2 regions of the Pseudoalteromonas sp. S558 genome follow, and region 2 is predicted to be linked to the other one. Evidence: predicted binding sites of a transcription regulator. Region 2 holds the regulator's gene; the other holds the start of a gene.

Region 1 (6,554 bases), on a different contig from region 2:
AAAATATGCACAAGGCACTAATATCAATGGTGCTTTGGCGTATGGTGGCGTAAGTATTGGCCCACAAATAAAAGCGCTTAAAACAGCGCAAGTTATTGTGGCCACACCAGGGCGTCTGCTCGATCATATAGTTAAAGGTAGCGTCGTACTTTCAAGTGTAGATTCGCTCGTATTTGATGAAGCAGACCGTATGCTTGATATGGGCTTTATTGATGAAATTAGACGTATATTGCGTCATATTCCGGGCGATCGCCAAACTTTACTTTTTTCAGCTACGTTTGATGACAGCGTGTTTGAACTGAGTAAAAAATTACTTAAAAATCCAGAACTAATTGAAGTTGATAAGCGCAACTCAGCCGCAGTTGAAGTAGATCAAGTTATTTACGCTGTAGATGAAGACCGTAAGCGCGAACTTGTATCGCACATGATTGGCATGAAAAACTGGCGCCAAGTGCTTATTTTTACTCGCACAAAACAAATGGCTGATCAGCTCGCTAAAGAAATGTGTAAAGACGGTTTAAAAACCGAATCAATACATGGTGACAAGTCGCAAGGCGCACGTGACCGCGCACTACAAAACTTTAAAGAAGGCGCTACTCGTGTACTTGTTGCTACTGATGTAGCGGCACGTGGTTTAGATATTTCTACACTTAGATACGTCATTAACTTTGAGCTGCCATACATAGCAGAAGACTACGTGCATCGTATTGGGCGTACCGGTCGAGCGGGCGAACAAGGCCTTGCTATGTCACTGGTAAGTCTTGATGAGCAATGGCTGCTAGAAGAAATTGAAGTGCTACTCGATACGCGTTTAACTCCACAGTGGTTAGAAGGCTATGAGCCTGATCCAAATAAAAAGCCAAAAGATAATCGTAAAAATACTAATAAGTCGCGAAAAGATCGCGATAAAAAACGTATTACAGGAAAAAGAGAGCCAAGTAGACGCCGTAAATAATAGCTTTTCCTTTACTTTTTTGCCTATACTGGAGCTAATACATAGCCGAGGTAACGTAATGTTTGAAACTGATCAATGGGCATTTTCTGGTATTGATGGCCAAATATCTTTGCATAAATGGCAAAAAAATCGACCTTATAACGGGGCTTTTTTCAGCCCCGTCTGGTTATATAGTTCAGGCAACAAGCAAAGGCTATCGCGTTGTTATTAGAAGTAACGAAGGTGGCTCTAACTTTGAGACCAATCCTATACTCCCTCCTCAAACACCTCTTTTTTGTCGCCACGTAGCTGAAACTAAAAATATTTTATATGTTAATGATGCAAGCAATAACGATGCATGGAACACCCTACCAGAAGTAGTTGAAGATGGTGTTGAATCCTACCTAGGTTTACCTATTCATTGGCCTGAAGGCGAAGTATTTGGCACGCTATGCTTAAAAGACACTCAGAAAACAAGCTATACCGATGAATATTTTGAACTCATAGAACAACTACGTGATTTGATTGAAGACGACCTAGCGCTTGTGTATAGCTATGAGCAAATGCGCGAAATAGCCATGTTAGACTCATTAACGAATATTTATAATCGCCGAGCACTTAACTTATTAGCCCAGCAAAAACTTAACTTAGCGCTACGTTTAGGCTTTGACGTGTGTTGTTTGTTTATCGATATAAACGACTTTAAAAAATTAAACGACACCTGCGGACATGAAGTGGGCGACAAAGCCTTAATTATATTGGCAGATACGCTAAAAACGCATTTAAGAGATGCTGATATAGTAGGGCGCTTAGGTGGCGATGAGTTTGTTGCAGTAATGCAAGTAAGCGATAAAAGCAAGATTAACTACATCATGGATAAAATTTCGACTGAGTATTCAAAAGCCTTACTCAAAGAAGACGTTTGCGATTTATCGCTTAGTATTGGTTATAGTTTTACTAATAAACAAAAGCAGCCCTTTGAAGCGCTATTAAATGATGCAGACCACGCAATGTATAAAAATAAACAAGCGTATAAGCTCCCTAAAAAGGCGCAGTAATAAAAATAACTTAAAATTTAATTACGTAGTTTGAGTTGACTTTACTCAATTCATTTTTAATTAGCAAAAAAGGTATTATGAAAAATTGTATTTATCACTGTTTCCTTTTAACTTATTAATTAATGTAACTACATCAATTAGGGGTTGAATATTATGTGCCCAGTGGTTAAATTCTTCTGAAATAACCTTAAAATAATAAGTTCTTTTTTATGTTTTAATCATTCATCAAGAGCTTATTTATATAGATATTTATTATAGAGCATGGAGGGCGTAATGAAGCCTAAGCAGATTATTATTATTCGTCATGGGCAATCTCAAGCAAACATAGATAAAGGGATGTATGAGCATACTCCTGATCATTTAGTTAATTTAACTGAATCAGGTAAAGAGCAATGTATAAAAACGGGTGTAAAACTAAACGAACTGCTAGCAAATAAAAATGTAACTGTGTGGTCCTCACCTTATAACAGAGCAAGGCAAACAACTGAGCTAATCACCTCTGAGCTAAAAAGTAATATTAAATATAAAGAAGATCCTAGATTACGTGAACAAGATTGGGGGAATTTTTATACAGAAGATGAGGCTCGCCTTAAATATGAAGATCGCAAAAGACATAGTTACTTTTTTTATCGTATAGAAAATGGTGAATCAGGTGCAGATGTATATGATCGAATTTCTACGTTTTTAGAAACGCTGTATCGCGATTTTTCTCAAGATAATTGGACCGATAGTCTTGTTATTAGTACACATGGTATTACAGCTTTAGTCTTTTTAATGCGCTATTTTCATTGGTCGTATGAGCAATATGAAGAAGCTGAAAAGTTTTTTAATTGTGGGTTTGTTGTGCTTGAGCTCGATGAAGAATCAGAACGATATCATTTATCAATTGATATGCGAGAAGGCATTGATAGTGTACTTGAATCTGATTTATGAAAGCTAAAATGTAAAAAGGAGCTTAATGCTGGAATTATCGATAATTAATTCAAAACCCATAGCTGATCATATTTTAGAGATATATTTTAGTGATGGGCATAAATGTTTGGTTGATTTTCATCCATTTATTTTCTCTGTTGGGCACCCAGATTATGATATTTATAAACAGAGAAGGCATTTTCTCAATTATAAAATTGTAGATGGGAATTTAAATTGGGACGATTATAAAATGATTTTTCCAGTAGCAGACTTGTACAGTAATAGGCTTGTTAAGAGTAAGTAGCTTATTATTTATTATCTTTATATTCAGTTGAATAGCAGATTAAATTCAAAATATTGAGAAGTCTAATTATTTACTTTATGTAGATAAAACGTAAGAAAAGCTACCTCTTATCAAATTTATCTATGTAAAGTTCAACATAGAAAGGGAAATTTTTTTATAAACTTAACTACAAGAGTTTGGTTAATGTATTCAGGTATCGGCTTTATTGTATCTCTAGTCATAATAAGCTTATTTGATGCTTTTCCTCACTTTAGATTTATATCTAATGAGGGAATAATTTTTGGTGTTATGTGCTCCTCTATGGGGTTTGCCTTAAAAAGGCTTGAGAGTAATAACCAAAAACACCTTCAATAAATAGCTTAAGCTGAAAATTTTTACTTGTATTTATTAATTTATTTTTCAAAAAACTGACATAAAAAAGCAAGCCATGAGGCTTGCCAAGAAGGGTGTTAATTAGCTCTAACCTAGCTTTTAAGCTATTAGCTTTTCCGCAAGGTTCAATTCCATAATGGCTTTTAATAAACGGTATAAATTAATTGACGCGTCAATTTCTTCTTTACGGTTTGTTAAGCTTTCAATATTTAAGCCCAGCGGTACATCTAAATGCGCACAGCTTTTAAGTATTAAGTCGAGATTTTCGCGGCAAATACGGACTGATTCGCTTAATGTATTGTCTGCATCAAGCATGCGCCATTTAGTTGCCTCTGGCACTGAGATACCCAACCATTGCATAAACTCTAAGGTTTTTTCGCCGCCGCACGGGGTAAACGTTAATATAATACGTTGAGGTATAATACCCTGTGCTTTACACGTACGTGCGTAGCTAGTAATTAGCTCTATAGTGGCTTGTGCGTCGTAAACAGCTTGCGATATAAAAAACTGACAACCTTGTGCTGTTTTTTCTATTAATCGTTCGTGCTCATTTCGTTTACTTGAATGGCGTTCAGCAATAGTAACGCCACCTAAAAAGAAATCATCTGATTGCTCAGCCAATGCTTTATACGCATCTGGCAGGCTTAGCTTTATATCACCTATCGATGATGGGCTACCTACTAAAACAACATTTTGTAAATCGTAGTCGTTTTTAGTTTCACTTAGCCAATCCTTAAATTCGCCTACGCCACGCTGTGCCACACTTTTATAAGTAATCACATCTTGTGCAGATAAATTACGTAGTAAATGACTGTATTCACGCGGATCAACGGTTTGTTTAAACGCAAATGGACGGGCTTGATTAGTTCGGCTGCTTTCGTCTTGAATGTCGTAAATTATTACGCCGTCGTATTCAATTTCGTGTAAGCGACCTAATAGCTTTTCTGCAATGATTTTCAATTGCGCTTTATCGGTGCCGATTTTAGGCGGGGTAGTACCAATAAGGTAAACACCTTGGTTGGTGTCCACTATCTTCTCTTTTAGTGATAAAGCCATAATCCTCATTCCAGCTAAGTTTGTTCTGATGGATTTAATATAGCAGCCATTTAGACGTCTAGATAGATTTATTTAATGAAAGTTTTTCAACTAACATGATATTTATTCATAGTGATTGTTCCCATAATGTGTAATTGACACAGTTGTTTACATAATAAATCCCCTCGGGACTCTTATATTTATTGGCTTTGGGGCATAATTAAAGAGTTAAATCTGACAACAAACTTGCTCAATTTAAAAAGGGACAACAATGAAATTTAAATTATTAGCAACCAGCTTAGCGGTATCGCTGGCGTTAACGGGTTGCGCAATGCAACAAAACCAAAGCACGCAAACAACAGCACAACAAGAACAAGTAAATAAAGCTGATGATCGTGTTTTTTCGCAAGACTATTTAATTGAAGAGCTAGAAAACGGCTTGCGTGTCATGGTTGTTAAAACCGATTACCCTGATGTAGTGTCGCTGCAAATTCCGGTATCGGTTGGATCGCGTAACGAAGTTGAAGAGGGCAAAACAGGCTTTGCTCACTTTTTTGAACACATGATGTTTAAAGGCTCACAAAAATACCCTGAAGATGTGTATTCAGACATATTAAAAAATTCAGGTGTTGATAACCGCGCATATACAACGAACGATTTTACAAACTACCATTTAAATTTTTCAAAACAGCATCTTGATAAAGTACTTGAACTTGAAGCTGATATTTTTCAAAACTTAACCTACACCGAAGAGCAATTTAGAACCGAAGCACAAACGGTTAAAGGTGAGTACTTAAAAAACAACGCGAGCCCAATTCGTAAATTATTAAGCGCTGTACGCGAAGAAGCGTTTGATAAGCACACGTATAAACACACCACGATGGGCTTTTTTAAAGACATAGAAGCCATGCCTGATCAAATGGCCTATGGTAAAGAATTTTTTGCTAAGTTTTATAAGCCTGAGTATGTGTCACTTGTTATTGTGGGCGATGTAGACCCACAAGCAACAATGGCAATGGTTAAAAAGCATTGGGGCAGCTGGAAAAAAGGTAACTATGTTGCTGACATTAAAGCAGAGCCTGTTCAACAAGCACCAAAATATTTGCACCAGCAAGATGAAGCGCTACCAGGGCATTGGTTACTTGTATCGTACAAAGGCGCTGCGTGGGAGCCTGCTAAAAAAGACAGAGCGGCGCTTGATTTAATCTCACAGCTTTATTTTTCAAATAATTCAGATTTATATCAAGAGCTAGTGGTCGACAAACAAATTGCCAGCCAAATGTTTACCTATAACCCAGAGACTAAAGATCCGGGTTTATTACACGTATTTGTTAAAGTAGAAAACGTAGACGATTTAGCCACTGCTCGCGATGCAATTAACCGAACTTATGCAAAAGCACGCACTGAGCTTGTTGATGAGAAAAAGTTAAGTGACTTAAAATCGAACCTTAAATACAGCTTTATAAATGGCTTAGACTCATCGCAAGCAATTGCTTCAACACTTGCGAGTTACATGCATTTTGAGCGCGATCCAGAGGTTATAAACCAGCTGTATAAATCATCAGATAACATTACCAGCGCAGATATTAAAGCCGTTGCTAATAAATACTTTACCGATAACGCCCGTACCACATTAACGATGTCGGCACTTGATAAAGCCCCAGGGTTTGAGCAAGAAGTTGATTTAAATGCGCTTACTGCAAAGCTTGAACAAGCACCTGCGGCACCTGTATTTAAAGTACTTGATAAAACGAATAGCTCGCCATTAATTGATGTTAACTTTTTATTCAATACCGGTGCGGCTGCCGACCCTCAAGGCAAAAAAGGTGTTGCTGCGCTCACTGCGGCGATGCTTGCACAAGGTGGCTCGCAGGCGACAAGCTATAAAGATATTCAAAAAGCACTTTATCCGCTTGCGGGTAGCTTTGGCTATCAAATA
Region 2 (6,554 bases):
ATACTTTGTGCTTCGAGCACTAAATCAGAAAATGCTTTTGAACCATCATATTTACTACATAACCACGATAATGTCCCTGAGAAAACACCTTCTATGCGCGTAATTTTGTCGCCACTATTTTGTAAATCAGCGAGTGCAAAGTTAATTGGTAAACCAGCTCCAACACTTGTGTTATAGCGCCAATGCAAGTTTTTTTCTGTAATGCTTTTACACAGTGATTCATACCAAATAGTTGGAGCTGTTCCTGCATATTTATTAGCGCTAATTAAATGGCAATTGCGTTCAACAAGATCAGTATATAACGCACTAAATTTTTCACTGGCGGTTATATCAACAACTACTTTATGCTCATAATCTAGCTCATTGATCGCGCTCAATAAATCATGTTCATTGTAGTTATTTGCTTCATGTTGCCATTGAGTTTTCCATTGTACTGTATTGATACCACTGGCATTAAATAGCATCTGTGTCGAGCGCACTAACCCCACAAGTTTGACGCTAAAGTTATCCGATAAACGATCGAGTTGAGTAGATAGCTGCTCAATAAATACTTCACCGACATTACCCAGCCCTGCTACTATCAGCGCAACTTCTTGCCCTTTATTAATAAGCTTATCGTGTAATATACTTAAAATATCACTATCAATTAATTGATCTGTCAGTAGTAATACATAGCCATCACCTTGATGTACAAAACGAGGCTGAATACTTTGTAGGTTGAGTAAATCAAGGGCATGTAAAGCTAACGTATTTACGTCCTGCTCAGGAGCTAAAACCGCACAACCATTTAAATTCGATTCACTAATATTCGCTCTGCCAGCGAAGTAGCTTACTACCTGATACGTTGAAGCTGCTGGTACCACTAAATACGTATCTCCATTTTGACTAAAATGATGAAGGCTGTGCTGAATAAGCTGGCTAACATGAGTAACCTCACCTTCACTCAGACCTTCAATAACTAATAAATCGACATTCTGTAAGGTTGTTATAAAACGCTTTTGTTTTACACAGCCTTCTTTAACTATATCGGTTTGGCTGGCTTGTACATCGTAACTACTGCGCACAGCAAGTTTTATGTCGGTATTTTTAAGTGGGGATAGTGTTTTTGCATGCAAAACAGGATTGCCTAATCTGGCTAGCAAATTCGCTTGCCCGCGACACACTTTTGCGTACTTAATCGCTTTATTTACTTTACGGGGATCGGCGCTAAATATACCTTGCGTATCAGTCCAGATACTTACGTGCTTTGCATTACAGTAACTTGCTAATAAAGTCGCGCTGTAATCGCTGCCATTACGCCCAAGCGTTACGGTATCACCAAGGCTGTTGGACGCAATGAACCCAGTGACGACATTAATTTTATTACTGGCAATTAACTCACTACATTGTTGAATATTTTGCGCATGTAATAATTGCCCGTCATTTAAGATAAACAGATTTCTGGCATCTTGCAGGCAAGCTTCAACATTAAGCTGCTGTAAATAAGCGGCCAATAAACGCGCCGACCATAATTCCCCATGAGCAAGCAATGCAGATTCTTGTAACTGTCCATTTTGAGCAAGCTCAGCGATTAAATTTAACTCTTCGTTTAATGTATGTAAAGCATTGCGCTTAACATCTGCGCGCAGTAATTGTTCAATTAAATCACCTTGATGATTACTCAACTGCAACACAATATCAGCAACAGCTTGCGTGTCTTTTTGTTGATAGCTTTGCCACAAAGTTACTAAGGTATCGGTTGTTTTACCTGATGCCGACACAACCACACAATCACCTAGTTGAGTGTGCCCTAAAATAATTTTTGCCACACTTTGATAACGTTCGGCCGACCCTAAGCTCGAACCGCCAAATTTATGTACACAGTTAACCATATTGTACCAATCCATTTTAATCACCAAAGTGCCGGATGAGCAGCACTTAATTTAACATTGTTATTAGAAACGCCAGCCCTTTTCCCTGCGTGACTTTCGTTCTTTTTATACCCTGGTTTAACAAGATTAAATACGCGATCAAAGTCTGCAAGTAAATCATGTATATCTTCAATACCAACCGAAATACGGATAAGCGTATCGCCCACCCCCGCTTCTAAGCGTGCTTCTTCTTCCATTCCTGCATGAGTCATTGTCGCAGGGTGGCAAATTAGACTCTCCACTCCCCCTAATGACTCAGCTAAACTAAACTCTTTTAAGCTTGTTAAAAATGCAGCCGCATCGTGTATGTCGCCTTTAATATCAAAGCTAACCATGCCACCAAAACCAAGCTGCTGTGCTTTCGCTAATTCATGTTGAGGATGCGACTCAAGACCTGGATAATAAACTTGGCTAACAAACTCAGATTCTTCAAGATACTTAGCAATTGCTAATGCGTTTTCTTGGTGCTGTTTTAAACGGATATTTAAGGTACGCAAACCTCGTAATGTTAAGTAGCTATCAAAAGGTGCCCCTGTAATACCAATATTATTTGCCCACCAAGCAAGTTCATCACCCAGTGCTTGTGTTGCGGTTATGACTGCACCACCAACAACATCCGAATGGCCATTGATATACTTCGTTGTAGAGTGCACGACAATGTCTACTCCAAATTTAATTGGGTTTTGTAATGCTGGTGACAAAAATGTGTTATCTGCTGCAACCAATGCACCGCATTGTTTTGCAACTTCAGTGACCGCTTTAATATCAGTTAAACGTAATACTGGGTTACTGGGTGTTTCTATCCAAATTAATTTTGGTTTAATCTCTAATATTTGATCAAGGCTCTGTTGTTTAGTTAAGTCTAAAACTTTAAGTTTTAATAAGCCGCGCTTTTGTAATGAAGTAAATAAACGATAACTACCACCGTAACAGTCGTGTGGGATCACCAATGTATCGTCGTGATTAAGTAGCTGCGTAGCTAAATGCACAGCAGCCATGCCTGTAGCTGTAATAATGCCACGCGCCCCACCTTCGAGCTCTGCAAGCGTTTCAGCTAAAATATCACGATTAGGATTACCGCTACGGCCGTAATCATATTGGCGCTTAGTATCAAAATCAGCAAACGAATACGTTGTCGACAAATAGAGTGGAGCTACCACTGCACCATGCTGTTTATCAGCCTCTATACCGCTACGCACTGCAATAGTTGCTTTATTTTTTCCACTCATACTTGTCACCTAATTAATTTGGATGTTTAGACGTCTAAAAGAGTAGTTTATTCAATTTAAGAAGTCAAAACATTTAAACCGCTAGATGGCTAAATAACAAGTATTTGACTATCTTTTTTAAATCGATAGAATTTCACGCATATTCACACGCTTTTATCTTGTGTGAGCAATTAATAATCTGAGGCAACGATACATCTTATGGCTAAATGGAATGGTGAGTATATTCACCCATACGCAGAACACGGTAAAAAATCAGAACAAGTTAAAAAGATCACCGTTTCGATCCCACTAAATGTATTAAAAGTATTAACTGATGAACGTACACGTCGTCAAATTAGTAACCTACGCCATGCGACAAACAGTGAACTATTATGCGAAGCTTTTTTACATGCATTTACAGGCCAACCTTTACCTAATGACGACGATTTACGTAAAGATAATGCCGAAAAAGTACCTGAAGAAGTGAAAAAAATAATGCAAGAAATGGGGCTTGAAGTACCTGTTTTAAATGAAGATTAAGCGTTTAAAAAACATAAAAAAACCTCAGTAATTACTGAGGTTTTTTTATAACTGAATTTTACTGCATATTTTACTGCATACTTTACTGCATACTTTACTGCATATAGTTTTCAGGTAGCTCAATACGCGCTACACCCGACTCAACAGCAGCAAGCGCTACTGCTCTTGCTATACGTGGAAGTAAACGTGGGTCCATCGGCTTTGGAATAATATAATGAGCGCCAAATTCTAATTTATCCACACCTGCGGCTTTTAATACTTCAGCCGGTACAGGCTCTTTAGCAATACTGCGAATAGCCTCTACTGCGGCTATTTTCATTTCGTCGTTAATCGCGCTTGCACGAACATCAAGTGCGCCACGGAAAATAAACGGGAAACATAAAACGTTGTTAACCTGATTAGGGTAATCAGAGCGCCCTGTTGCCATAATTAAATCGTTACGTGCGCTGTGTGCGAGTGCAGGATCTATTTCAGGATCTGGGTTTGAGCACGCAAACACAACCGGCTTATCAGCCATTAACTTTAAATCTTCAGCACCTAATAAATTAGGTCCCGATACACCAACAAATACATCTGCGTCTGCAATTACATCTTGCAACGTACGTTTATCGGTATTATTGGCAAACAATTGCTTGTACTCATTTAAATCATCACGGCGTGTGTGAATAACCCCTTTGCGATCTAACATATAGATATGCTCGCGTAGCGCACCACACTTAATTAGTAACTCCATGCACGCAACAGCAGCGGCACCGGCCCCTAAACAAACAATAGTCGCATCTTCAATTGACTTTCCCTGTACCTCAAGCGCATTAAGCATACCTGCAGCGGTAACAATGGCGGTGCCGTGTTGATCGTCATGAAAAACTGGAATGCTACAGCGCTCAATTAACGCTTTTTCGATTTCAAAACACTCTGGTGCTTTAATATCTTCGAGATTAATGCCACCAAATGTATCTGCTATATTTGCAACTGTATTTATAAAGTCTTCGGTAGTACGGTGCTTAACTTCAATATCAATCGAGTCTAGGCCTGCAAAACGCTTAAATAATAAAGCCTTGCCTTCCATTACGGGTTTAGATGCGAGTGGCCCTAAATTACCCAGACCTAAAATTGCAGTACCATTAGTAATGACCGCAACCATATTACCTTTACCGGTATATTTATAAGCATTTGCAGGATCAGCAGCAATTTCACGCACAGGTTCAGCAACACCTGGGCTATATGCTAGGGCTAAATCTTGAACCGTTTCGGCAGGCTTGGTTAGCTCAATGCTGATTTTTCCTGGAACGGGATGAGAATGGTAATGTAGTGCTTGTTCACGAAAGTCTGACATAACGCGATTGTATCCTGCAATTTAAGTTAAAGTGAGAGGTGTTGTCTGGGTTACGATACCCTTATTATTTTTAAATTCCAAGCAATATCAGGTCTATCCTGTTATATGCTAGATTCATTGATTTTAAGAGGTTTTTCAGTAACTTTGCGAAGATATACTGACATTTCATAAATAGAAATTCATATAAAAAGAATTTTAGAGGTACTTTTAGCCGCGAGTCGTTTTCTCTAAAAACGACTGTCAAATTTTTAGTATAAATAACTATAAACAGCTTAATACTCTACTTTAAAAACATTTATCTTCACGTTAGCTACATTTAACAACTTAGTTAAAAATTGAACACTTCAAAATATAGAGACTATTGCGTACTTTGTCTGCAAAGGTTTATGCATACTCAGAATAAGAACAGGAAATAGTTATGCAAAGAAGATAACGTCAAAATAGGCAGGAAAAGTAAATAAAAGATGAATTTTAGGCATAAAAAAAGCACCCTAAGGTGCTTCCTTTAACTAAATAGCAAAAATTACTTCTTGCTACCAAGTGCACCGAAACGCTTGTTGAAACGATCAACACGTCCGCCAGTGTCTAAAACTTTTTGCTTACCAGTGTAAAACGGGTGACACGCAGAACATACGTCTAAGTGAATGTTTTTACAAAGAGTAGAGCTTGTTTCGAATTCATTTCCGCATGAACATGTTGCTGAAATTACTTCGTACTTAGGGTGAATACCTTCTTTCATAGAAACCTCTAGTTAAGGCCGCATCGCTCTCCAAACCCGTAGTTTGGTACCATACGTCGTTAAAACAAATTTGTTGGTGGCGGATTTTATCCAACAACTACCAAGCACACAAGGTTTAATTATATTTTTTTGCTAAAAAAGTAATCAAATAATAAAACGGTTATAATTTGCTAGTAGGTTTTTAACCGTATATTTAGTACATTATACCATTAATTTTATTAGTTGAGTTGTTATGCGTTTTGTTGAAGTTGCTATAAAAGTCCCGTTACCGCGCACCTTTGATTATAAAGTAGATGAACAGCTCTCAGGCTTGGTTTCGGATCTAAAGCCTGGAATGCGTGTTTTAGTCCCTTTTGGCAACCAACGTAAAGTGGCCGTTATATTAGCTTTAAAAACCAGCACTGAAGTTCCTGAAAATAAAATTAAAAGTATTCTTGAAGTCATTGACGATGCTCCTATTTTATCTACGCAACACTTAGCGCTTCTTAGCTTTACCGCTCGTTATTATTGCTACCCTTTGGGCGAAACGATTCATATAGCTCTGCCTAGTGCACTACGCCAAGGTGAATCACCAGACAAAACAAGCATTAACATGGTAATGCTTACTGAAAAAGGCGCTAAAGTACCGTCATTAAAAGCCAAAACTCAACTCAACTTATTGAAGCAGTTATCACAATCAGGTAAGTCGTCTTTAACTGAACTAAAAGCCTTAGGCTTTAGCAAAAAAACCATCGATAGCCTCATTGATAAAGAACTTGTCACACAAACTATCGAACACGATAACCAATGGCAAAGCATTACCCCCAAAGTTGGTAGCAAAC

The links. Region 2 encodes MetJ, which represses methionine synthesis genes. Its sites were predicted from a motif close to TAGACGTCTAGACGTCTA; they were not measured.
Region 1: a site for MetJ is predicted at 4,680-4,697, ahead of CWB66_RS20815 (methylenetetrahydrofolate reductase). Genes of this name have one in related genera too.

The regions. Positions count from the first base shown of each region.
Region 1 is NZ_PNDU01000464.1:1,493-8,046, reverse strand. Features, by position in the region: gene CWB66_RS20835 (DEAD/DEAH box helicase) at 1-955, shown strand, start outside; gene CWB66_RS20830 (sensor domain-containing diguanylate cyclase) at 1,051-1,992, shown strand; gene CWB66_RS20825 (histidine phosphatase family protein) at 2,266-2,925, shown strand; gene CWB66_RS20820 (DUF2442 domain-containing protein) at 2,951-3,208, shown strand; gene CWB66_RS20815 (methylenetetrahydrofolate reductase) at 3,680-4,636, opposite strand; gene CWB66_RS20810 (M16 family metallopeptidase) at 4,887-6,554, shown strand, end outside.
Region 2 is NZ_PNDU01000073.1:18,224-24,777, reverse strand. Features, by position in the region: gene metL (bifunctional aspartate kinase/homoserine dehydrogenase II) at 1-1,871, opposite strand, end outside; gene metB (cystathionine gamma-synthase) at 1,892-3,139, opposite strand; gene metJ (met regulon transcriptional regulator MetJ) at 3,338-3,658, shown strand; gene CWB66_RS05645 (malic enzyme-like NAD(P)-binding protein) at 3,753-4,994, opposite strand; gene rpmE (50S ribosomal protein L31) at 5,518-5,733, opposite strand; gene priA (primosomal protein N') at 5,966-6,554, shown strand, end outside.